3 regions of the Lonsdalea quercina genome follow, and region 3 is predicted to be linked to each of the others. Evidence: riboswitches for the same ligand, from Rfam matches in the RefSeq annotation. Region 3 holds a riboswitch; each other region holds the start of a gene.

The links. Region 3 has a riboswitch for thiamine pyrophosphate ahead of thiM (hydroxyethylthiazole kinase). Riboswitches for the same ligand answer to the same signal wherever they lie in the genome.
Region 1: linked by a shared signal. The riboswitch ahead of thiC (phosphomethylpyrimidine synthase ThiC) and the one ahead of thiM (hydroxyethylthiazole kinase) in region 3 are both predicted to bind thiamine pyrophosphate.
Region 2: linked by a shared signal. The riboswitch ahead of thiB (thiamine ABC transporter substrate binding subunit) and the one ahead of thiM (hydroxyethylthiazole kinase) in region 3 are both predicted to bind thiamine pyrophosphate.

Annotation. Positions count from the first base shown of each region.
Region 1 covers NZ_FNQS01000017.1:15,610-23,728, reverse strand. The annotation lists gene hemE (uroporphyrinogen decarboxylase) at 1-806, opposite strand, end outside; gene nudC (NAD(+) diphosphatase) at 921-1,694, opposite strand; TPP riboswitch at 2,071-2,187, shown strand; gene thiC (phosphomethylpyrimidine synthase ThiC) at 2,295-4,211, shown strand; gene thiE (thiamine phosphate synthase) at 4,211-4,855, shown strand; gene BLU64_RS16335 (HesA/MoeB/ThiF family protein) at 4,857-5,606, shown strand; gene thiS (sulfur carrier protein ThiS) at 5,603-5,803, shown strand; gene BLU64_RS16325 (thiazole synthase) at 5,804-6,589, shown strand; gene thiH (2-iminoacetate synthase ThiH) at 6,586-7,731, shown strand; gene BLU64_RS16315 (aminotransferase-like domain-containing protein) at 7,792-8,119, opposite strand, start outside.
Region 2 covers NZ_FNQS01000004.1:182,922-191,040, forward strand. The annotation lists gene BLU64_RS07700 (ribonuclease G) at 39-380, opposite strand; gene proP (glycine betaine/L-proline transporter ProP) at 655-2,160, opposite strand; gene sgrT (glucose uptake inhibitor SgrT) at 2,454-2,618, opposite strand; gene sgrR (HTH-type transcriptional regulator SgrR) at 2,725-4,383, shown strand; TPP riboswitch at 4,424-4,543, shown strand; gene thiB (thiamine ABC transporter substrate binding subunit) at 4,586-5,569, shown strand; gene thiP (thiamine/thiamine pyrophosphate ABC transporter permease ThiP) at 5,545-7,155, shown strand; gene thiQ (thiamine ABC transporter ATP-binding protein ThiQ) at 7,139-7,858, shown strand.
Region 3 covers NZ_FNQS01000003.1:363,988-372,106, forward strand. The annotation lists gene mdtC (multidrug efflux RND transporter permease subunit MdtC) at 1-1,420, shown strand, start outside; gene BLU64_RS06840 (hypothetical protein) at 1,674-1,913, shown strand; gene trhP (prephenate-dependent tRNA uridine(34) hydroxylase TrhP) at 2,028-3,389, shown strand; gene yegS (lipid kinase YegS) at 3,709-4,611, shown strand; gene psiE (phosphate-starvation-inducible protein PsiE) at 4,633-5,040, opposite strand; gene thiD (bifunctional hydroxymethylpyrimidine kinase/phosphomethylpyrimidine kinase) at 5,221-6,024, opposite strand; gene thiM (hydroxyethylthiazole kinase) at 6,021-6,815, opposite strand; TPP riboswitch at 6,851-6,947, opposite strand; gene BLU64_RS06875 (MltR family transcriptional regulator) at 7,230-7,760, opposite strand; gene BLU64_RS06880 (mannitol-1-phosphate 5-dehydrogenase) at 7,879-8,119, opposite strand, start outside.

The sequences.
Region 1 (8,119 bases), on a different contig from region 3:
AGACCCAACGCGTCGCAGCCTGTTTCCACCATCGCTTCCAGCCACTGCCCGCCGCCTTTCGTGAACAGCGTCACCGGTACACGGCGGCCCTCATGCTCGCGCAGCAGGCCATCGACGATCTTGTGCATGTAATGCAGCGAGAATTCGCGATAATCCCGCCCGCTCAGCGCGCCTCCCCAGGTATCAAAAATCATGACCGCCTGAGCGCCAGCTTTGATCTGTGCGTTCAGGTAAAGCGTGACGCTGTCCGCCAGCTTGTCCAACAACAGATGCAGCGTACGGGGTTCGGCGAACAGCATTTTCTTGATCACGGTAAACGCCTTGCTGCTGCCGCCTTCAACCATATAGGTCGCCAGCGTCCACGGGCTGCCGGAAAAACCGATCAGCGGTACTTCGCCTGCCAGATTACGGCGGATGGTGCGTACGGCGTTCATCACATAGCCCAGTTCCTGTTCGGGGTCGGGAATGGGCAGTGCCGCAACGTCGGCATGGCTTCTCAGCGGTTGACTGAAACGGGGGCCTTCGCCCGCTTCGAAATAGAGTCCCAATCCCATCGCATCGGGGATCGTCAGAATATCGGAGAACAGAATGGCCGCATCCAGCGCATAGCGGCGCAGCGGCTGCAGCGTCACTTCGCAGGCCAGCTCGGCATTCTTGCACAACGACATAAAATCTCCGGCCTCCGCGCGCGTCGCTTTATATTCCGGCAGATAACGACCAGCCTGACGCATCATCCAAACAGGCGTGACGTCAACGGGCTGACGTAACAGAGCGCGTAAATAGCGATCGTTTTTAAGGTCGGTCATGATCTTTTCCTTTTGGCGCCTGAACGGCAGGCGCGCAGGTCGCTGGGTCTGGGTAATTCAGGCGGCAGTGTAGCGGGTTGATTCCTCTCAGGCTACACGCATGACGCAGACGGATTAGCCGTCTGCCTCACGACACATCACCACCGTATCTTCTATCAAGCGGCGCGCCACGGTTCCCGCGGGCGGCAGGATTGGCAGTTTGTCGTAACGAAACCAGGCAGCATCGCGGAGCTCGGAGGGATCGTGACGCAGTTCGCCGTCGGCATACTCCGCAATATAGGCCATCATCAAAGAATGGGGGAACGGCCAGGGCTGAGAACTCACATATTGGAGGTTTTTAATGCGAATATTGCTCTCTTCCATGACTTCTCGGGCTACGGCCTGTTCAAGCGTTTCACCCAGCTCGACGAACCCGGCCAGCGCGGTGTACATATTGCCCCGGTGACGGACATGCTGCGCCAGCAAAATTTCGCTGCCGCGGCGGATCGCCACGATGACGCAGGGCGCGATCTGCGGATAGTAACGCTCCCGGCAGTGGCCGCACAGGCAGGCCAGCTCGGTTTTGCTATGGTGCATCTCATGACCACAGTAGCCGCAGAAACGGTGGGCGCGATAAAACTCGGCCAGTTGAACTCCCCGGCCGGCCAACTGAAACAGCCCGCCCTCCACGTCCAGCAGCTGCCGCAGCGATCCCATCTCTTCGGCCATTGTCTGGCGCACTAGCCAGACAGGCTCGCCCTGCCACTCGCCAATTCGGCGTGCCGGACGCGTTTTCAGTCCCCATTGGCGGGAAGACCCTTGCGGTAATCTCCCTTGAGGCAGCCAAATCTGATTGTTCTCGCTGACAACCCACCAGCCAAGCTCTTCACCTGTTAACGTTACTTCCATCTTTTCTTTCGCCCTCTGTCACCGAGTCTATGGCTATGATGTGTAGATATAGACAACATTAATGCATATAAATCAGACGCTCTACGCGTTAGCACAATACCACGCCATAGAAACTCGTTCCGTCGTTCTCTCTCTCCTCGCCGCCTTCGATCCGCAATCATGTATTTCGGTGACAGTGCCCGCAAGAAGGATGATTTATCGCATATTTCGCGAAAAATAAGGCCACTGTCAGTAACAGGCAGCGTCTATCGTCCCAACGCTTAATGCCCTGTCAAAGTCATGCGCGGTGACTCCATCCATCATCGGTCCCCGCCTTTGACAGTGACGCATTGCCAGCATAAAGTGTAGGCGATTGACCTCGCCCAACCCATCGGGCGTTATCTTGTCGGAGTGCCCAGCGTCGCGGTAACGCGTGCGGGCTGAGACCGTTAATTCGGGATCCGCGGAACCTGATCAGGTTAAAACCTGCGAAGGGAACAAGAGTAAACATCATCCTTTTCCCAGACAGATTCATTATCACCCAGGGAAAAGAGACTTCTCCATTACTCCATCCGAACTCCAGACAAGCAATGTTTCCTTCCAGCCAAACAGGAATTTGCTATGTCTACAGAAAAAAAACCTTCAGGACGCCGCGAACAACGCGCCTCCGCCCAACGTTTTATCGACGAGGTGCGAGGAACGTCTTTTCCACAATCACGGCGAATTTACCTGACCGGCTCACGGCCGGATATTCGCGTCCCGCTGCGGGAAATCCAACTCAGTCCCACGCTGCTCGGGGGAAGCCGGGAAACGCCTCGCTACGAACCTAATGAGCCGATACCGGTCTACGACACCGCCGGACCTTATGGCGATCCCGAAGCCGTCCCCGATGTGCGCTGTGGACTGGCTTGCCTGAGAACCGCCTGGATTGAAGAGCGCGGCGATACCGAACGATTATCTCAGCTCAGCTCCGGATTTACCCAGCAGCGCCTGGCCGATGCCGGTCTGGACCACTTGCGTTTTGAACATCTGCCTCAGCCGCGCCGAGCGAGAACCGGCCAGCGCGTCACCCAGTTACACTACGCCCGCCTGGGTATCATCACGCCGGAGATGGAGTTTATCGCCCTGCGCGAGAACATGGGGCGCGAGCGCATTCACAGCACGACGCTGCGCCAACAACATCCCGGCCAGAGTTTTGGCGCCCATCTGCCGCTGACCATCACGCCCGAATTCGTCCGTCAGGAGGTCGCCGCCGGACGGGCGATTATCCCCGCCAACATTAACCATCCTGAATCCGAGCCGATGATTATCGGCCGCAACTTCCTGGTGAAAGTGAACGCCAATATCGGCAATTCCGCGGTCACCTCTTCTATCGAAGAAGAGGTGGAAAAGCTGGTTTGGTCCACCCGCTGGGGGGCCGACACCGTAATGGACCTCTCCACCGGCCGCTACATCCATGAAACGCGCGAGTGGATCCTGCGCAATAGCCCGGTGCCTATCGGTACGGTGCCGATTTACCAGGCGCTGGAGAAGGTCAATGGCGTCGCGGAAAACCTGACCTGGGAGATGTACCGCGACACCCTGTTGGAACAGGCCGAACAGGGCGTTGACTACTTCACCATCCACGCCGGCGTGCTATTGCGCTATGTACCAATGACCGCCAAGCGCCTGACTGGCATTGTCTCGCGCGGCGGGTCCATCATGGCAAAGTGGTGCCTGTCGCATCACCAAGAGAGCTTCCTGTACGAGCACTTCCGCGAGATATGTGAAATATGCAGCGCGTACGATATCGCCCTTTCGCTGGGCGACGGCCTGCGGCCCGGATCGATTCAGGACGCCAACGACGAGGCGCAGTTCGCCGAGCTGCATACCCTTGGCGAGCTGACCCATATCGCCTGGGAGTACGACGTCCAGGTCATGATTGAAGGCCCCGGTCATGTGCCGATGCAGATGATCCGCCGCAATATGACCGAAGAGCTGGAGCACTGCCACGAAGCGCCTTTTTATACCCTTGGCCCGCTGACTACGGATATCGCGCCGGGGTATGACCACTTCACCTCCGGTATCGGCGCCGCCATGATCGGCTGGTTCGGCTGCGCGATGTTGTGTTATGTGACGCCGAAAGAGCACCTTGGGCTGCCGAACAAAGAGGATGTGAAACAGGGACTGATCGCGTACAAGATCGCCGCGCACGCAGCGGATCTGGCGAAAGGACATCCGGGGGCGCAGATCCGCGACAACGCGATGTCGAAAGCCCGCTTCGAATTTCGCTGGGAAGACCAATTCAATCTGGCGTTGGACCCGGAGACGGCGCGAGCCTACCACGATGAAACGCTGCCGCAGGAATCCGGCAAGGTAGCTCACTTCTGCTCTATGTGCGGCCCGAAATTTTGCTCCATGAAAATCTCTCAGGAGGTTCGGGACTATGCCGCGCAACAGCAGGCGGAGGCGCAGCCGATTGAAGTCGGCATGGCGCAGATGTCGGCCGAGTTCCGCTCTCGCGGTAGCGAGCTGTATGTCCCACAGGAGGATGCCTGATGAACGCCCCCCTGCTTTCATTTCCAACGGTGGGATCACGATTGGGGCTATACCCTGTCGTGGACAGCGTGCAGTGGATCGAACGACAGCTCCGAGTGGGAGTGAAGACGCTGCAACTGCGGATCAAAAACCAGCCGAACGATCACGTTGAGCCGGCGGTGATTCAATCGATCGCCCTTGCCCGCCGCTATCAGGCCCGCCTGTTTATTAACGATGACTGGCAACTGGCCATCAAGCACCAGGCCTACGGCGTCCATCTCGGTCAGGAGGATCTGGATACCGCCGATCTGAGTGCCATCCGCCGCGCCGGACTGCGCCTGGGTGTCTCAACCCATGACGATAAGGAGCTGGCGCGCGCGGTGACCATCGCGCCCTCCTATATCGCACTGGGGCATATTTTCCCTACCCAGACCAAAGAGATGCCGTCAGCGCCGCAGGGACTGGCCGAACTGGCGCGCCACATCAGCGAACTGGCGGGTCGTTTTCCCACGGTCGCTATTGGCGGCATCAGCATCGAAAGGGTGCCGTCGGTGCTGGCCACCGGCGTCGGCAGCATCGCCGTCGTGAGCGCCATCACTCAGGCGGCGGACTGGCGACAAGCGACCGCGACCTTGCTGCGCCTGATCGAAAAACGGGAGGCGTAACATGCTGCACGATCGGGAATTTATGCGCTACAGCCGCCAGCTGTTGCTGGAAGATATCGGCCCTGAGGGTCAGCTGCGGCTGGCTGACGCCACGGTGTTATTGGTCGGTCTCGGCGGTCTGGGCGCGCCCTGTGCGCTCTACCTGGCGGCGGCAGGCGTCGGCAGGCTGCTGCTGGCGGATCACGACACGCTGCATCTCTCCAACCTGCAACGCCAGGTGCTCTATCGCACTGAGGATATCGCGCAGCCCAAAGCGATGCTGGCCCGGCGCCAGCTGTTGGCGCTGAACCCGGACATTGCGATCGAGACGTTACAGACACGACTAGAAGGTGAGACGCTGGCTAAAGCGGTCAGCCGTGTCGATCTGGTGCTGGACTGTAGCGACAACATGGCGACGCGCCATGCTGTCAACGCCGCCTGCGTACGGGCCGAAAAGCCGTTAGTGAGCGCCAGCGCCGTCGGCTTCGGCGGCCAGCTGCTGGTGCTGACGCCCCCCTACCTTCACGGCTGCTACGCCTGCCTTTATCCTGACGCGACCGAACCTGTACGCAACTGCCGCACCGCCGGCGTGCTGGGGCCGGTCGTTGGAGTCATGGGTACGCTGCAAGCGCTGGAGGCCATCAAACTGCTGTGCGGACTGACCTCGACCCTGGACGGCAAGCTCAGGCTGTTCGATGCCCGCCAGCAGCAGTGGAATACCTTGCGCCTCACCCCTGCCACGAGCTGCCCGGTCTGTGGGAGCGCCGTATGAAGATTCGTATCAACGAGGAAGCCATCACGCTGGACGAACCGATCAGCGTGGAACAACTGCTGCAACGGTTGGATCGTCTGCAGCCGGGCACCGCGCTGGCGATCAACCAGATCGTCGTCCCTCGTCCCGACTGGCGCGCGTGTCAGGTGCAGGACGGGGACGACATTTTGCTTTTTCAGGCGATAGCAGGAGGATAAATGCTCACCATTGCAGATACCCCATTCACATCCCGGCTGCTGGCAGGCACCGGTAAGTTCGCCAGCGCAGCGATCATGAGCGCGGCGTTACAGGCGGCAGGCTCCCAACTGGTCACGTTGGCGATGAAACGCGTCAGCCTTTCCGGCGGCAGCGATGCTCTTCTGGCGCCGCTACAGCGCCTGGGGGTACAGCTGTTGCCGAATACCTCAGGCGCCAAAACGGCGGAGGAAGCGGTCTTCGCCGCCCATCTGGCTCGGGAAGCGCTGGGAACCCGCTGGATTAAGCTCGAAATTCATCCCGATATGAAATACCTGCTGCCCGACCCGGTGGAAACGCTGAAGGCGGCGGAGCAACTGGTGAAAGAAGGGTTTATCGTGCTGCCCTACTGCGGCGCCGATCCGGTGCTGTGCAAGCGACTGGAAGCCGTCGGCTGTGCTGCGGTCATGCCGCTGGGTGCGCCGATTGGCTCTAATCAGGGCCTGCAAACGCGCGACTTCCTGCGAATCATCATCGAACAAGCACAGGTGCCCGTCGTGGTCGACGCAGGGATCGGCGCGCCCAGCCAGGCCGCCGAGGCTATCGAGATGGGGGCCGATGCCGTACTGGTCAATACGGCAATGGCCGTCGCCCGTGACCCCGTCGGTATGGCTCGCGCCTTTCGGCTGGCGGTCGAGGCGGGCGCGCTGGCGGCGGAGTCCGGACTGGGAACACGCCAATCCCACGCCAACGCCACCAGCCCTCTGACCGGTTTTCTACACCGCAACCCAACGGGAGCAGGCGTATGAGCGAAGGATTTTATCGCCGCTGGCAGACGCTCGACTGGGACGATCTCCGCTTTCGCATCAACGGCAAAACGTCTGCCGATGTCGAACGAGCGTTGAACGCCGCTCGGCCCGATCGCGACGACTTTATGGCGTTGATTTCCCCTGCCGCGGCGGGCTACCTCGAACCGCTGGCACAGCGCGCGCAGCATCTGACCCGTCAGCGCTTCGGCAATACGGTGGGATTTTATGTTCCGCTGTACTTGTCCAACCTCTGCGCCAACGACTGCACCTACTGCGGGTTTTCCATGAGCAATCGGATCAAACGCAAGATCCTGAATGACGATGAAATCCAGCAGGAATGCCGCGCGATCCGTCAGCTTGGGTTCGACCAGCTGCTGCTGGTCGCCGGCGAGCATCAAGGTAAGGTGGGGATGGATTACTTCCGGCGCGTCTTGCCGCAGATCCGACCCCACTTCAGCGCGTTGATGATGGAAGTGCAGCCGCTGGCGACGGACGAGTATGCCGAGCTAAAGGCGCTGGGACTAGATGGCGTCATGGTCTATCAAGAAACCTATCACGCGCCGACCTATGCGCGGCACCACCTGCGGGGACGCAAACAGGATTTCGCCTGGCGGCTGGGTACGCCGGATCGTCTCGGCGCGGCGGGGATCGACAAGATCGGTCTCGGCGCTTTGATCGGCCTGTCGGATAGCTGGCGCGTGGACGGCTATATGCTGGCGGAACACCTACTCGACCTACAGCAACGCCACTGGCAAAACCGCTTCTCTCTCTCGTTTCCGCGTTTGCGCCCTTGTGCCGGCGGTATTGAACCGGCATCGCCGATGAACGAAGCGCAACTGATGCAGACGATTTGCGCGTTTCGGCTGCTGGCTCCGGACGTCGAGCTGTCGCTGTCCACGCGCGAGTCGCCTTTCTTTCGCGACCATATGGTGCCTATCGCCATCAACAGCGTCAGCGCGTTCTCCAAGACGCAGCCGGGAGGGTATGCCGACAACCATTCGGAGCTGGAGCAGTTCGCCCCCCATGATGCCCGACGACCGGAGGCGGTGGCAGACGCCATGACCCGCGCTGGCCTGCAACCCGTGTGGAAAGATTGGGACGGCTATCTGGGAAGAACGCGCGTGACATCGCATCACGAGTAAACTCACCGCGATGTCTTGAACGCCGGACATCGCGGTCCTTCGTCTTCGCTCTCTTCAAGTTCAGGCTTTACAGGCAAGCACCATCTCCCGCTCGATTTCTTCCCCAATCATCTTCAGCGCCCTTTCTGTTTCTTCGGTGCAGGGCAACGCATAGTTCAGACGCACGCAGTTGCGATATTTGCCCGAGGCCGAGAACAGAGAACCGACAGCGACCTGCGTACCGCGCTCCGCCAGCCGGCGATTCAAACGGATTCCATCGAAGGCTTCCGGCAGTTCGATCCACATCAAAAACCCGCCCTGCGGTCGGCTAACGCACAACCCCTCGGGAAAATAGTGGCGCACGAAGCTGGTGAAGCGACACTGATTGCGCTGATACTGCGTGCGCATT
Region 2 (8,119 bases), on a different contig from region 3:
TTCGTTATCCAGCAACAAATGCCATTGTTTTGATGGGATTAACGCACCAGCGCCCCTGCGAGTGACGCCATCATGGTGGACAGAACAAAAATGGATAAGAACACCGAGACCAGCGCCAGAACGAAGGCGAACAGACCGGCCCTATTCCAGCTATTCTGTACGCGTTTGAACGTTTCCACATCATCATAGTCGGCGTTCTGCCACGCCCATTCGTTGCCTTTGAAGCCGCACACAAACATCCAGACAATGTTCAATACAGGAATAAAGCACAATAGCGGCAGATAGGTTTTGTTGCCGATACCCCAGACGATGTTGAACATAAATGCGCCCCAGTTCCATCCCTTTACTTCTCTTGGTACTGCTTTTCCATATTCGGCCATGTGCGAGTTTTCCTTTCAAAATAGAACAAAAATAAAACGCTGCGGACAATACAACGGGTTACATTCGAGCTTCAACTATTTTGTATCGACACTATGATCAGCCAATCATTTAATTTAATTGATCTTTCGCATGGTGGGCGCGTCGGTGAATATTATCCCGGTGCGACAGCAAATTCATGGGAAGCGGCGCAAAAAAAATCAGGCAGAGGCCCAATGGACTTCTGCCTGATTTGGCGTCAGGAAAGCAGAATGCTTTCCTGACAGCAGCTAACGATTATTCGTTGATGCGAGGATGCTGGTCGATCAGCATCTGGCGTTTCTTCTCCAGCTCGGTGATTTGCACGTTAATGTCTTCGATTTTATGCTCGATATTATCGTGATGCTCACGCAGCAGCTCTTTGGCCTCACTCAGGTCAGAAGCCGCAGGCGTGGCGCCTTTCAGCGGCTTGTTGGCCGTTTCCTTCATGAAGATCCCTGTAATCAGTCCAACAACGGCGATAACCATCAGGTAATAGGCTGGCATAAACAGGTTATTGCTGGCTTCGACCAACCAGGCTACTGCTGCTGGCGTCAGACCGGCAATCAGAATAGCAATGTTGAACGCGCTGGCCAGCGCACTGTAGCGAATGTGCGTCGGGAACATAGCGGGAAGGGAAGAAGCCATGACCCCGGTAAAGGCGTTCAAAATCACCGCCAAGATCAGCAGTCCCAGGAAAATCAGGCCAATCACGCCGCTGTTGATCATCATGAAGCACGGGATTGCCAGCAGGAACATCGCTATGCTGCCGATCACTACGAATGGTTTACGTCCGAAGCGATCGCTCAGCAGCCCCATCACCGGCTGAACAAACAGCATCCCAATCATGATGGCGATGATGATCAGCACGCCGTGGTTCTCGGAGTAGTGCAGGTTATGCGACAGATAGCTCGGCATGTAAGTCAGCAGCATGTAGTAGGTGACATTGGTGGCAATCACCAACCCCGTACAGGCCAGCAGACCTTTCCAGTGTTTTGTTGCGATCTCTTTAAACGAGACTCTGGGACCGCTGCTCAAACCGTCGCGATCGTCTTTTTCCATTTTATCAACGTGTTGCTGAAACGCAGGTGTTTCTTCCAGCGCATGACGCAGATAAAGGCCGATGATCCCTAACGGCAGCGCCAGGAAGAACGGGATACGCCAGCCCCATTCCAGAAACGCGGCTTCGCCGACGATGGCGGAGATCAGCACCACGACGCCCGCGCCCAGCACAAACCCGGCGATGGAACCGAAGTCCAGCCAGCTCCCCATGAATCCGCGCTTCCGGTCCGGGGAGTATTCAGCGACGAAGATCGACGCGCCGGTATATTCGCCGCCCACGGAGAAGCCCTGGGCCATTTTGGCCAGCAGCAGCAGTATCGGCGCCCAGATCCCAATGGAGTTATAGGACGGTATCAAGCCGATACAGAATGTACTGACCGACATGATGATAATGGTGATGGCCAATATTTTCTGACGGCCGTATTTGTCGCCCAAGGAGCCGAAGAACAGCCCGCCCAACGGACGAATCAGGAAAGGAACAGAGAATGTCGCCAATGCGGCGATCATCTGGACGCTGGGGTTAGCGCCGGGGAAGAAGACCTGGCCCAATGCATAAGCCACAAAGCCATACACACCAAAATCGAACCATTCCATGGCATTGCCGAGCGCAGCTGCGGTAATGGCTTTACGTAAACGAGTGTCGTCAATAATGGTGACATCGCCCAGAACGATGGGTTGTGCCTTTTTTCTACGTAACTTCATAGTGAATTATTTTACCTGTTTTAATGTAATAGACTGAATTGAAACGTCTCACTGAAGGATGGTCACATCAAGATAGTTTTTTATTTCGCTATAACCGATTAACCCAGTTTCATTTACTAGCATGTTACCATAGGTTGAATGTTTATATCGACTTTGACGTTCCTTTACACACTTCTATAGCCCATATTAGCATAAGATACGGTTACTTATTTCAGCCCAAAAAAAAGCCGACGGAATAACCGTCGGCAGGTGAAATTTTCACCATCACTCAGAAAATAGAAACTGCTTCGCCCTCAAATCCAGTGGCGGTATTCCTCATCAGACAGAGTCTCCGTCTGCCATTGCGTCACCTGCATCAGCAGCGTCAGACGTTGAGAAGCCGACAACCAGCGTCCCCACGCCGAGTGTCCCAGGGACAGGATGCTGCGATAACTTCGATACAATCGTGATAGTGCCATCGTCATGCCCTCCGACCGTTCATTATTTGCGCTTTCGTTGTGACAAAGTATCAACGTAAGATAGGGGAAAATATATTGATGACTTTAGGCTGAGGAGTTCCCCTTTATGTCCTCATCGCGACTGCAACAACAGTTCATCCGGCTCTGGCAACACCTGCAAGGACAGCCTACAGACACCACGCTACAGGAGCTGACCGGCGTCCTTAACTGCTCGCGGCGGCATATTCGCTCGCTCCTGCGAGCCATGCAGGAAGAGGGATGGCTGACCTGGGAAGCAGAAGCGGGACGAGGAAAACGCTCGCGGCTCAGCTTCCTCTATACCGGCCTGACGCTACAGCAACAGCGGGCGGAAGACCTGCTGGAGCAAGATCGGATCGACCAGCTGGTGCAGTTGGTGGGGGACAAATCGCAGGTGCGGCAAATGCTGCTATCCCATATCGGGCGCAGCTTCAGGCAGGGTAAGCATCTGCTGCGCATCGCCTACTACCGGCCGATGCGTAATCTGATGCCCGGCTCTGCGCTACGGCGTTCGGAGACGCATCTGGCCCGGCAGATCTTTAGCGGGTTAACCACCATAAATGAGGAAAATGGGGAACTCCTGCCGGACTTAGCCCACCACTGGCAGCAGGTCACCCCCCAGCACTGGCGTTTTTACCTGCGCCCCGCCGTCCGTTTCCATCACGGTCGGGAACTGACGATGGAAGATGTGATCGCGTCTCTGCAACGCATCACCGCGATGCCGCTGTTTTCACATATCTGTGCCGTCGAATCGCCCATCCCGTCCGTGCTGGACGTGCGCCTGGCGACGCCGGATGTCTGGTTTCCCTGGCTGCTCGGCAGCGTGTCCGCGATGATTTTGCCGCAGGAGTGGAAAACGCTCCCCGACTTCACCCGCCACCCGGTGGGCACCGGCCCTTACGCCGTTCTGCGCAACAGTAATACGCAGCTGAAAATCAACGCCTTCGACGACTACTTTGGCTATCGTGCGCTGATCGACGAGGTCAGCATCTGGGTATTGCCGGACGCGCCGGATACCCCCTCCTGTTCCCTTCAACTACAAAACGATAACTCGCCGAACAACGAATTGGAGAACCGGCTGGAGGAAGGCTGCTACTTCCTGCTGTTCGACCGACGTTCGCCGCTGACCTCGCGCCGGGAGGTCAGGGACTGGCTATGTCAGGTACTGAGTCCGGTCGCCCTGCTCGGACTCGCCGACGAAACTTACCAGTGCAACTGGTCCCCGGCCTACGGCCTGCTGCCGCGCTGGCACCACGCCCAGCCCCGCCTGACGCTGGACAAACCTGAAGACCTCTCGCACCTGACCCTCACTTTTTATCATGAGCACGCCGAGTATCAGGACATCAGCGACATCATTCGTCGGCTGCTGTCGGCTCACGGCGTCACGTTGTCGGTCCGCCGTATCGACTATGCTGAGTGGTATCAGGGCGCCGAGGCGAGCGACATCTGGCTCGGCAGCGCCAATTTCTATCTGCCGCTCGAGTTCTCCTTGTTCGCCCTGCTCTACGAACTGCCGCTGATGCAGCACTGTCTGGATCGGGATCTCACCGAAGACGCCAGCCAGTGGCGTCAGGGCGGTTGGTCGCTGGCGGACTGGAGCCAATCGCTCATAACTCAGCAGCAGATCCATCCGCTTTTTCACCACTGGCTCCAATTGCAAGGGCAACGCAGCATGCGCGGCATTCGTATGAATACGCTGGGGTGGTTTGATTTCAAATCCGCCTGGTTCGCGCCGCCGGAAAACTGACGCGCGCTTTGACTCCGGGCATGAAGTCTCTACAATGCCTGAGTTCTCAACGGGGTGCGATAAAGTCCGGTGCCGTCATACCGTCCGCTTTACGCTGAGAAAATACCCGTCGAACCTGATCCGGTTAATACCGGCGAAGGGATTTGGGAGTGCTTTGCCGCTTGCTCAAAGACCTTTGCCACCCTTATTTCAGGAGTGCAAAGTGTTAAAAAAATTACTGTCCTGCCTGTTGATTCTCTCTGCTCCGGCGTTGGCGAAGCCTACGCTGACCGTGTATACCTACGACTCCTTTACCTCGGAATGGGGACCCGGTCCCGGCGTGAAAACCGCATTCGAGAAAGAGTGCGACTGCGAACTGAAATTCGTGGCGCTGGCCGACGGCGTGGCGCTGCTCAACCGCCTGCGGATGGAAGGAAAGCGCACGCAGGCCGATATTGTGCTGGGTCTGGACAACAACCTGCTAGAGGCGGCTGAACATACCGGCCTGTTCAGCAAACGGACGGTCGATACCGACGCGCTCTCGCTGCCGGACGGCTGGCACAATGATACCTTTGTACCCTACGACTACGGCTACTTCGCCTTCATCTACGATCGCGACAAACTGAAAAACCCGCCTCGCAGCCTGCATGAGCTGGTCGACAGCCCAGAGCCGTGGAAAGTCATTTATCAGGATCCGCGTACCAGCACGCCGGGCCTGGGCCTGCTGCTGTGGATGCAAAAAGTCTATGGCGACAGCGCCCCGCAAGCCTGGCAGAAGCTGGCTACGAAAACGGTCACCGTCACCAAAGGCTGGAGCGAAGCCTATGGTCTGTTCCTGAAGGGCGAAGCCGATCTGGTGCTGAGCTACACCACCTCGCCCGCCTATCACATCATCGAAGAGAAGAAAGACAACTATGCCGCGGCGCCCTTCAGCGAGGGACACTATCTCCAGGTGGAGGTCGCCGGCCGTCTGGCAAGCAGCCAACAGCCGCAGCTGGCCGAGCGCTTCCTGACGTTCATGGTCAGCCCAGCCTTCCAGCAGCTCATCCCGACCACCAATTGGATGTATCCGGTCATCGACATGCCGCTGCCCGCGGGCTTCCAGCGTCTGGACAAACCCGCGACGACGTTGTCGTATACGTCGCAACAGGTCGCCGCGCAGCGTAACGACTGGATCCAGGCATGGCAACGCGCCGTCAGCCGCTAATCCCCGGCTGGCTCTGGCCCGGCGCCATCGCCGCCCTGCTGCTGGTCGTGGTCGCGGCGCTGGCTTTCGGCGCGCTGTGGCTTCAGGCGCCTCAGAATCCGTGGCGCGCGCTGTGGCAGGACGACTACCTTTGGCACGTCGTTCGCTTCACATTTTGGCAGGCGTCGCTCTCGACGCTGCTGTCGACCATCCCGGCGATTTTTCTGGCGCGCGCGCTGTATCGCCGCCGTTTTCCGGGGCATCGCTGGCTGCTTAGACTGTACGCCATGACGCTGGTGCTGCCGGTGCTGGTGACCGTGTTCGGCCTGCTGAGCGTCTACGGTCGGCACGGCTGGCTCTCGCAGTTGACGGCGGCGTTCGGCCTACCCTACTCATTTTCGCCCTATGGACTTGGCGGCATACTGCTGGCGCACGTTTTCTTCAATCTGCCGCTAGCCACACGTCTGATGTTGCAGGCGCTGGAAGGCATCGCTACCGAACAGCGGCAGATGGCCGCGCAGCTCGGGATGAGTGAATGGCAGCACTTTCGCATCGTCGAGTGGCCGTGGCTGCGCCGACAGCTCCTGCCTGCGGCCGCGCTGATCTTTATGCTCTGTTTCGCCAGTTTCGCCGTCGTGCTCTCGCTGGGCGGCGGCCCCAAAGCCACCACCATTGAGCTGGCAATTTATCAGGCACTAAGCTTTGACTACGATCCGGCGCGCGCCTCGCTGTTGGCGCTAATCCAGATGGGATGCTGCCTCGGTCTGGTTCTGCTCAGCCAGCGGCTGGCCAAACTGCTGCCGGTCGGATACAGCCAGCAGACGCGCTGGCGCAATCCTCAGGACACCCGGTTTAATCGCATAACGGACGCGCTGTTGATCGTGGCCGCGCTGATGCTGCTGCTGCCGCCGCTGCTGGCCGTGGTGGCGGATGGACTGAACACCTCCCTGCCCGTCGTGTTGCGTCACCCCGCACTGTGGGATGCGCTGTGGACCTCGCTGAAGGTCGCGATCATCTCCGGCCTGCTGTGCGTGCTGCTCACGCTAATGCTGCTGTGGAGCAGCCGGGAACTCAAATTGCGTCGCCGCCCGCTTTCCGCCCAGCTGTTGGATCTCAGCGGCATGCTGATTCTGGCGATGCCCGGTATCGTACTGGCGAGCGGATTTTTCCTGCTGCTGAACGGCACCATCGGGCTGCCGACGTCGCCCCTGTGGCTGGTGGCGGCGACGAACGCGCTGATGGCGATCCCCTACGCGCTCAAAGTGCTGGAAAATCCGATGTATGACATCGCCGAACGCTACAACCTGCTGTGTCAGTCGTTGGATATCCGCGGCTGGCGGCGACTGCAAACCATCGAACTACGAGCGCTGCGAGCGCCCATCGCCCAAGCGCTGGCGTTCGCCTCGATTCTCTCGCTTGGCGATTTCGGCATCATCGCGCTGTTCGGCAATGAGCAGTTCCGAACGTTGCCGTTTTATCTGTACCAGCAAATCGGCGCTTACCGCAGCGCCGACGGCGCCGTGACCGCTCTGCTTTTGCTGCTGCTATGTTTTGTTCTGTTCACCCTGATTGAAAAACGGGCAGGCGATTATGATCGTTCTCGATAAACTGACTTATCTCTACCAGCACCAGCCGATGCGGTTTGATCTGCGCGTGGAAGCCGGTGAACGCGTTGCCGTGCTCGGTCCCAGCGGCGCAGGCAAAAGCTCCCTGCTCAGCTTGATCGCCGGTTTTCTTCCTGCGGACGGCGGCCGCCTTATGCTGAACGGCGCGGATCACCGCCGGACGCCACCGGCGAAAAGGCCGGTGTCGATTCTGTTCCAGGAAAATAATCTCTTCCCCCACCTGACGCTGTCGCAGAATATCGCGCTGGGACTGCATCCCGGTCTAAAGCTGACACAGCCGCAACGCGTGGCGTTGAATCACATCGCTGAACGCGTCGGGCTGACCGCGCTGTTGGATCGGCTGCCGTCGCAGGTGTCTGGCGGCCAGCGGCAGCGGGCGGCGCTGGCGCGTTGCCTATTGCGTCAGCAGCCGATTTTGCTGCTGGACGAACCGTTCTCCGCGCTAGACCCGGCGTTGCGCGCAGAGATGCTGACGCTGGTCGACGACGTATGCCGCGACCGCCAGCTGACCCTGCTGATGGTCTCGCACCACCTTGAGGACGCCGCCCGTATCGCCGATCGCACCGCGTTGGTGGTCGACGGCCACGTGGCTTACGACGGCTCAACCTGCGACCTGCAACAAGGGCGCGTCGCCGCCGCTCAGATCCTTGGGATCGTCCCCGCTGAACAAAATAAAAACGGATAGCGAACAGGTTTTGACCTTTTCACGGTTGTGGGTTATTGTCTGCCACAGCCCATGTGCTATTGGCCTGTCCATACACATGGTTTAAAAAAAACCAACGACAGGATTCTCCGTGAAACACACGTCCTCCACGCTAGCACTCTCCAACACCGCACTCGTCGATGCGGTTGTCGTCGTGCGCCTAGTGGTCGTCGTCGTGGTCGGCAACGCGCCGTAACGGGTCCGAATCCAGAAGAGATTCTCAAACCCCGCCGGCGCCAGCCG
Region 3 (8,119 bases):
GCAGGATACCGGGCGGATCATGGGCTTTGTGCAAGGCGACCAGAGCATTTCGTTCCAGGCGATGAAAACCAAGATGCAGGACCTGATGAAAACCGTCAGTAGCGATCCCGCTGTGGATAACGTGACCGGTTTTACCGGCGGTAACCGGACCAACAGCGGGTCGATGTTCATCAGTCTAAAGCCGCTGGCGGAACGCGGCGCCAGCTCGCAGCAGATTATCGCAAGGCTGAGATCTAAACTGGCTCAGGAGCCGGGCGCCAGCCTGTTCCTGATGGCGGTGCAGGATGTGCGGATGGGCGGCCGCGAAGCCAACGCCAGCTATCAATACACCCTGCTGTCGGATGATTTGAGCGCGCTGCGCCAGTGGGAGCCGAAAATTCGCGAGGCCCTCACCGCACTGCCGGAACTCGCGGACGTCAGTTCCGACCAGCAGGACAAAGGTGCCGAGCTGGCGCTGACCTACGATCGCGACACCCTGGCTCAGCTTGGCATCAGCGTGTCGGATATCAATGCCCTGCTCAACAACGCCTTCGGGCAGCGGCAGATCTCCACCATCTATCAGCCGCTGAACCAGTATAAGGTGGTGATGGTGGTCGATCCGGTGTATGCGCAGGACGCCACCGCGCTGAACAAGATGTTCGTTATCAACAGTGAGGGCAAGGCGATCCCCTTGTCCTATTTCGCCCACTGGCTGCCCGCTAATGCGCCGCTGTCGGTCAACCATCAAGGGCTATCCGCCGCGGCGACGATCTCCTTCAACCTGCCGCCGGACGCCAGCCTGTCCGAGGCGACCTTCGCCATTGAGCGCGCGATGACCGCGCTGGGCGTGCCTTCCAACGTCCGCGGCCAGTTCGCCGGCACCGCGCTGGCGTTCCAGCAGTCGCAGTCGTCCCAGGTGGCGCTGATCATCGCCGCCATCGTCACGGTGTATATCGTGCTGGGGATGCTGTACGAAAGCTACGTGCACCCGCTGACCATCATCTCCACCCTGCCGTCGGCGGGGGTAGGCGCGTTGCTGGCGCTGAAGCTGTTTGATAAGCCGTTCAGCCTGGTCGCGCTCATCGGCATTATGCTGCTGATCGGCATCGTGAAGAAGAACGCCATCATGATGGTGGACTTCGCGTTGGTGGCGCAACGCACTCAGCATCTCAGCGCGCGCGAAGCGATATTTCAGGCCTGCCAGCTGCGCTTCCGCCCCATTTTGATGACGACGCTGGCCGCCCTGCTGGGCGCGCTGCCGCTGGTGTTAAGTAGCGGCGACGGCGCGGAGCTGCGTCAGCCGCTGGGGATCACCATCGTCGGCGGGCTGGTCATGAGTCAGCTGCTGACGCTCTATACCACGCCGGTGGTTTATCTGTTCTTTGACCGACTATCCCACCGACGCGCGCGCCGCCCGGTGACACTGCCGGAGTCGTCCTGACGGGCATTCAAAGAAACTGTCAGAGTCGGTGAAAAATTCACGATAGCCACTCAAGCTCAGGTTGTTAGCCTGAATGTTCTGGTTATCAAACGCTAAAAACGTCAGCGATGTCGGATTCTGCGGATGGTCTATGGGGTCGGGTCGTGGCGGCGGAATAGCCTAAAAACGGCGAGCAAGGCTGGACGTTCAGCACGCCGCAGATTGCCGGTCCGCATCCCCCCGCCGTGCGCAACGTCCATGAGCTGTGCTGTACATGGCGAGCGACGCCGTCAAAACGCTCGCTGGCAACCTCGAGGGCTTCTATCCCGCCGGGCTGCGTCCTGACATCAACCGCGGGAACACGCTGACTTACGATACGATCACCAACGGCGTCTACAAGACCGGTTATTACGGCATTCGCTGGCTCAATCCTACCGGCATCGTGCCGCAGGGACCGGAAATCGATCTCGATCGACCGCAGAACCGCCGCACCCGCCGTGGAGAAACGAAATAGGCATACTTTTTGTAAGCCGAATACTGATTTTTCCCCGCATAAGCGCTAGAATCTGCCGCCTTACTGCTCCCGCCCGGGGGCAGCCTGACCTGAGATCAGACTTGAGAGAAACCCATGTTTAAACCGGAACTACTGTCTCCGGCCGGTACGCTGAAAAATATGCGTTACGCCTTCGCTTATGGCGCTGACGCGATTTATGCCGGCCAGCCCCGCTATAGCCTGCGCGTGCGCAATAACGAATTCAATCATCAGACGCTGGCCGAGGCGATCAACGAAGCGCATTCGCTGGGCAAAAAGTTCTACGTCGTCGTTAACATCGCGCCGCATAACGCCAAAATTAAAACCTTCCTGCGCGACCTCCAGCCGGTGATCGACATGCAGCCGGATGCGCTGATCATGTCCGATCCGGGTCTGATCATGTTGGTGCGTGAAAACTTCCCGCAGATGCAGATTCACCTGTCGGTGCAGGCCAACGCGGTCAACTGGGCAACCGTAAAATTCTGGCAACAGATGGGGCTGAGCCGCGTGATTTTGTCCCGCGAATTGTCTCTGCAGGAAATTGAAGAGATCCGCGCGCAGGTGCCGGAGATGGAGCTGGAAATTTTTGTTCACGGCGCGTTGTGTATGGCCTATTCCGGCCGCTGCCTGCTCTCCGGCTACATCAACAAACGCGACCCCAATCAAGGCACGTGCACCAACGCCTGCCGTTGGGAATACAAAGTGCAGGAAGGTAAAGAAGACGAGGTGGGCAACATTGTCCACATGCATGAACCGATTCAGGTCGCTAACGTCGAACCCACGCTGGGCATCGGCGAGCCGACCGACAAGGTCTTTATGCTGGAAGAGAGCCAGCGCCCCGGCGAATATATGAGCGCGTTCGAAGATGAACACGGCACTTATATCATGAACTCCCGCGATCTACGGGCGATCCAACACGTTGAACGCCTGACGCAAATGCAGGTGCACTCGCTGAAAATCGAAGGTCGTACCAAATCCTTCTACTACTGCGCACGCACCGCGCAGGTGTACCGTCGCGCCATCGACGACGCCGTGGCGGGAAAACCTTTTGACCCATCGCTGTTGCAGACGCTGGAAGGGCTGGCTCATCGCGGCTATACCGAAGGTTTCCTGCGCCGTCACGTCCACGAAGACTACCAGAACTACGACTACGGTTATTCGGTGTCCGACCGCCAGCAGTTTGTCGGCGAGTTCACCGGCGAACGGCGTAACGGTCTGGCGGAAGTCGCGGTGAAAAACAAGTTTTCCTGCGGCGATAGCGTAGAAATGATGACGCCGGGCGGCAACGTGCAGTTCACGATTGAAGGGATGCAGAACGCTAAAGGTCAGGATACCGACGTCGCGCCGGGCAACGGCCATATCGTCTACCTGCCGGTCCCGGAAGACATTTCGCTGGAATACGCGTTGCTGCTGCGTAATCTGCCGGGGACCAACACCCGTCATCCTCACGCCAAATAATGTGCCGACAGTCAGAGCAGAACGCTGTTCTGACGTTTTTTAGAAATGGATCACATCAATGGCGGACGCGGTCGGTTATTATTCAACCGCTGAGAAAACACAGAACGAAAAATAAGCGTAGTAACACTACCAGGAACCACCTCTTTCGCCAGCTCAATCTCCCTTGAGCTGGCTTTTTCTTTTCCTGATCACCCCGCCACGTATCCATTGTCCGCGCGTCACGCTTTTCTGCTACGCTGACTACACTATTTTCGGAGGCGATCTGCATGCTTCGCCTCATTTTCGGTTTCATCAAGGTCTTTTCAGGGAGTACGTCGTCATGGCGCAAAAACCTCAATCCATCATCATTTTGAACGGCAAAAGCAGCCAAAACGACGAACTGCGTCAGGCGGTGACAGTCCTGCGTGAAGAAGGTTATCCTCTGCACGTGCGCGTCACCTGGGAACACGGCGACGCGTTGCGCTATGTCCGTGAAGCGATAGCGATGGAAGCGGACAATGTGATCGCCGCAGGCGGCGACGGCACCATCAACGAAATCGCCGTGGCGCTGGCGCATCAGGAAGCGGAACATCGCCCCTGTCTGGGGATTGTGCCGCTGGGCACGGCCAACGATCTCGCTACCAGTTGCCGGATTCCGACCGACCTGCATCAGGCGCTGCGGCTGGCGATTTTAGGCCGCGCGACCGCAATCGATTTGGCTCGGGTCAACGACCGACACTACTTTATCAATATGGCGACGGGCGGTTTCGCCACCCGTATCACCACCGAAACGCCGGCGGCCATGAAATCTGCGCTGGGCGGCGCGGCCTATGTGCTGAACGCGCTGCTGCGCATCGACACGCTGAAGGCCGAACGCTGTCAGGTTAAAGGTCCGGATTTTGACTGGGAGGGCGATACGCTGGTCATCGCCATCGGCAACGGTCGTCAGGCGGGAGGCGGACAGCAACTGTGCCCGGATGCGGTACTGAATGACGGGCTGTTGCAGCTGCGCGTGCTGTCTGCGAAAGAGCTGCTGCCGAATATGATGCAGGCGCTGATGTCCGGCGGTGAAAATCCCAACGTGATCACGACCGCACTGCCGTGGCTGGACATTAGCGCGCCGAACGAGATGACGTTCAACCTCGATGGCGAGCCGCTGACCGACAAACACTTCCGTATCGAGGTGGTGCCAGCGGCGCTGCGCTGCCGCTTCCCCAGCCCTTGCCCGCTGCTGAGCGAGTAAACGACCGGGGTCGGGACATCGCTATTCGCGTCTTAGCCGCTGGCTGTTTGCCAGATACAAGGTCACCACCAGAATCAATATCGCGCCCGCGTAGATCAAGGTATAGGTGGGATTTTTGTGGTCGACGATAATCAGCCGCACGATGGCGGTGATCCCGATATAGACGAAGTAACGCAGCGGAAAATGATAGCCCGTCTCAAAATACTTCACGATTAGCGCAATAAATTCGAAATACAGAAAATACACGACCAGACTTTCAATCAACAGATAGGTGGAATCCTTCTCACTGCTCACCATCAATGCCTTCGCCAGGTGCAGCGTCTCTTTGCCCAAAAACACCACCAGAATAATAGCGAGAGCCAATAAACCTATGTTAAGTATTGTTTGTAACCCTTTGGCGATCATGATCGAACGCGTTGAACCTGCCATGTACATGACTCCTAACCATCCTTCATTTTTCTGCATCTACGCCGGCGGCGAACTGCTATTGCTGTGTGCGACGTCCCTGCGAACGTCGTGAATCGGCCGGAAAAACCTGACACCGGTCACAAAATTACCGGTAGCCCCTGAGACTGTCCATGTAAATTTCATTTTCCGCAGAGATAGGCATCACCACCAGCGGTGGAAATGATGCACCGGCCCGATGCCCTGACCGACTTCCAGCGTATTCGCCTGTTGTAAGGCCCCTTGCAGATAGGCTTTGGCGGCGGCCACACAGGCCGACCAGTCGTCACAACGGGGACGCAATGCCGCCAACGCCGCCGACAGCGTGCAGCCCGTACCATGAGTATGGCGGGTATTGACTCTCTGCGCCGAAAAACGCAACGGTGATGCCCCAACGGTGAACAGCCAGTCCGGACTTTCGCGATCGGAAAGATGGCCGCCTTTCATCAGCACCGCCTGACAGCCCAACGCGAGCAGCGCTTCGCCCTGCTCCCGCATCTCGTTTTCGTTCTCGGCGATCGGGCACGCCAGCAGCGCGGCCGCTTCCGGCAAATTCGGCGTGATGATGGAGACCTGCGGCAGCAGTTGCTGACGCAGCGACTGTACCGCCGACGGTTGCAGCAACGGATCGCCGCTTTTCGCCAGCATCACCGTGTCGAGCACGACGAAGCGTACCGGATAACGGCGCAGACGTTCGGCGACGGCCTCGACGATATCGGCCTCGGCCAGCATGCCGATCTTGGCGCTATCAATCCGCACATCGCCGAGCACCGAGTCAAGCTGCGCGGCCACGAAGGCGGGTTCGATACGGTAGACCGACTGCACGCCACAGGTATTTTGCGCCACCAGCGCCGTGATCACGCTGGTGCCGTAGGCTTCCAATGCCGAGAAGGTTTTCAGGTCGGCCTGGATGCCCGCGCCGCCGCTTGGATCGGTGCCCGCAATCGTCAATGCGTTGATACGCTTCATTTCGCGGTCGCCTCCATTGCCATAAACAACTGATCCAGAAACCGCGGGATAAAACTGCCGGGACCGCCCGCGCCGTTGGCGGCACGTTGCCCGCATTCAGACATCACCGCGCAGGCGGCGGCGATATGTTGCAGGCGATCGCCCGGCAACGCGCAAAACCCCGCCACCACCGCCGACAACGCGCAGCCGGTCCCGACGACGCGGGTCATCAGCGGGTGCCCGCCCGCCACCGCCCAGTCACGCTCGCCGTCGGTGACGTAGTCCACCTCGCCGGTCACGGCCACGCAAACGGACCAGCGTCGGGCAAGCTCCCGCGCCGCAGGCAGCGCGGCCAGCGAGGTGTTGCCGCTATCTACCCCCCGGCCCTGCGAAGCGGCGCCGGACAGCGCCAGGATCTCTGAAGCGTTACCGCGTACGGCGGCAGGCCGCAGCGCCAGCAGTTCACGGGCGAAGTCGCTGCGAAACGTCAGCGCGCCGACAGCGACCGGGTCCAGCACCCAAGGGCGTTCGGCCCGATTGGCGTTCGCCACCGCAGATCGCATGGCTTCGGCCCGGACCGGCTCCAGCGTACCGATATTAATCAGCAGCGCATCCGCTAACGCGCTGAACTGCGCGGCTTCGCTGCGCTCCACCACCATCGCGGGCGACGCGCCCAGCGCCAGCAGCACATTCGCGGTAAAGCTTTGCACGACATCATTGGTCAGACAGTGAATTAAAGGGGGGCGGCGGTGAAAGAGTTTCAGAGAATCCGCCGCAAGCGCGGACGGAAACGGCACAGGTCGAGTATTCATAAGTCTCCCAACCGGCGATCAAGAAGGCGGGAGCCGGTGAGACTCCGTGACTTCCCTACGCTGGCATTATCCAGATCAGGTGGTACGGGTCTTTCTCAGCCTTCACGTGGAAGGGCACCCCGAGTCAACGTTCATGATTATTCGGCCTGACGGCGCAAAGGTCAACGGCCGCCAACCATCGCGCATCGACGATAACGGGCGAAACAAGGTATGAAGAGGAGTTCAGAAGGGAAAAGCCAGGAATTACAGCGAGAAACAAGAAACAAGAAACAAGAAACAAGAAACAAGAAACAAGAAACAAGAAACAAGAGCGCATAGGGATACGCCTTGATTGTCTAGTGAATAAACGGCCGACGCCGTACGACCCCCACGGCGTCGAGCGCTTTGCCCGTCATATTACAGGCATAATGCCGATCAGAACGCGGTCTTGTGGTACAGGCGCGAGACCAGATCCGTTATGCACAACACCAGCGAGGACTGGATACGCTGCTGATAGCGCTGTTTTTGCATCTCCAGCAGCGAGGTGTCCACCCCATCTTCCGGCAAATGCGAGTTGAACTGAGGCGGCAGCGGCGTCATACCGTGCAACATGCTGACCGGCCCCAGAATTTCATCATCGGTAAACCGGTAACGCTGTCCGCCATGCTCCAGTTCATTGTTTAACGCCAACAGCAGTTCAACGTCTTCGTACTCGTCTCGGCTGATCACGCCCAGCGCATAGATCAGTTTAAGGCGAACCGGCAGCGCAGACAGCGGGCCGCTGCCCTCCAGCAGCGGCTCCACGGCATATTTGACGGCATAATCATCCTTGCGGAACGCCTGCAGGACCAGATGGTCAATCGCATCGGCCAGAAGTTCGACCGCCGCCTGGATAAACCCCGAGACGGTCGGTCTGGCGTTCAGGCGTTCCAGAATGTGACTTTCGAACGCCTGCTCGTCTTCCATCCCCGTCTTGGGCTGCGGCACGTTTTTCTGCGTCGGGCGCGGCTCGGAAGCCGCCACCCGACGTTTACCTGCGGGAGAATAACGCTGTTCTGGCATCAGTATCGTTTTTCACCTTGCGTTACAGAGAGTGATATAACGTTGCCACCTGCGTGACAACCTCGGGACGATCTTCCAGTCCGGTAATCTGGATCAGCGCATTTTCGACGCCGTGCGCATCAATCAGCGCCGCCATTTCACGCGCCTGCTCATCCTCATCGCTACGGTATTTCAGCGCCGCGGCGATGCCGATCAGCAGATTACGGTGCGGCAGGCCGTATTCCAGCGTACCGCGCAACGGCCTGATTAACCGGTCGCCGTCG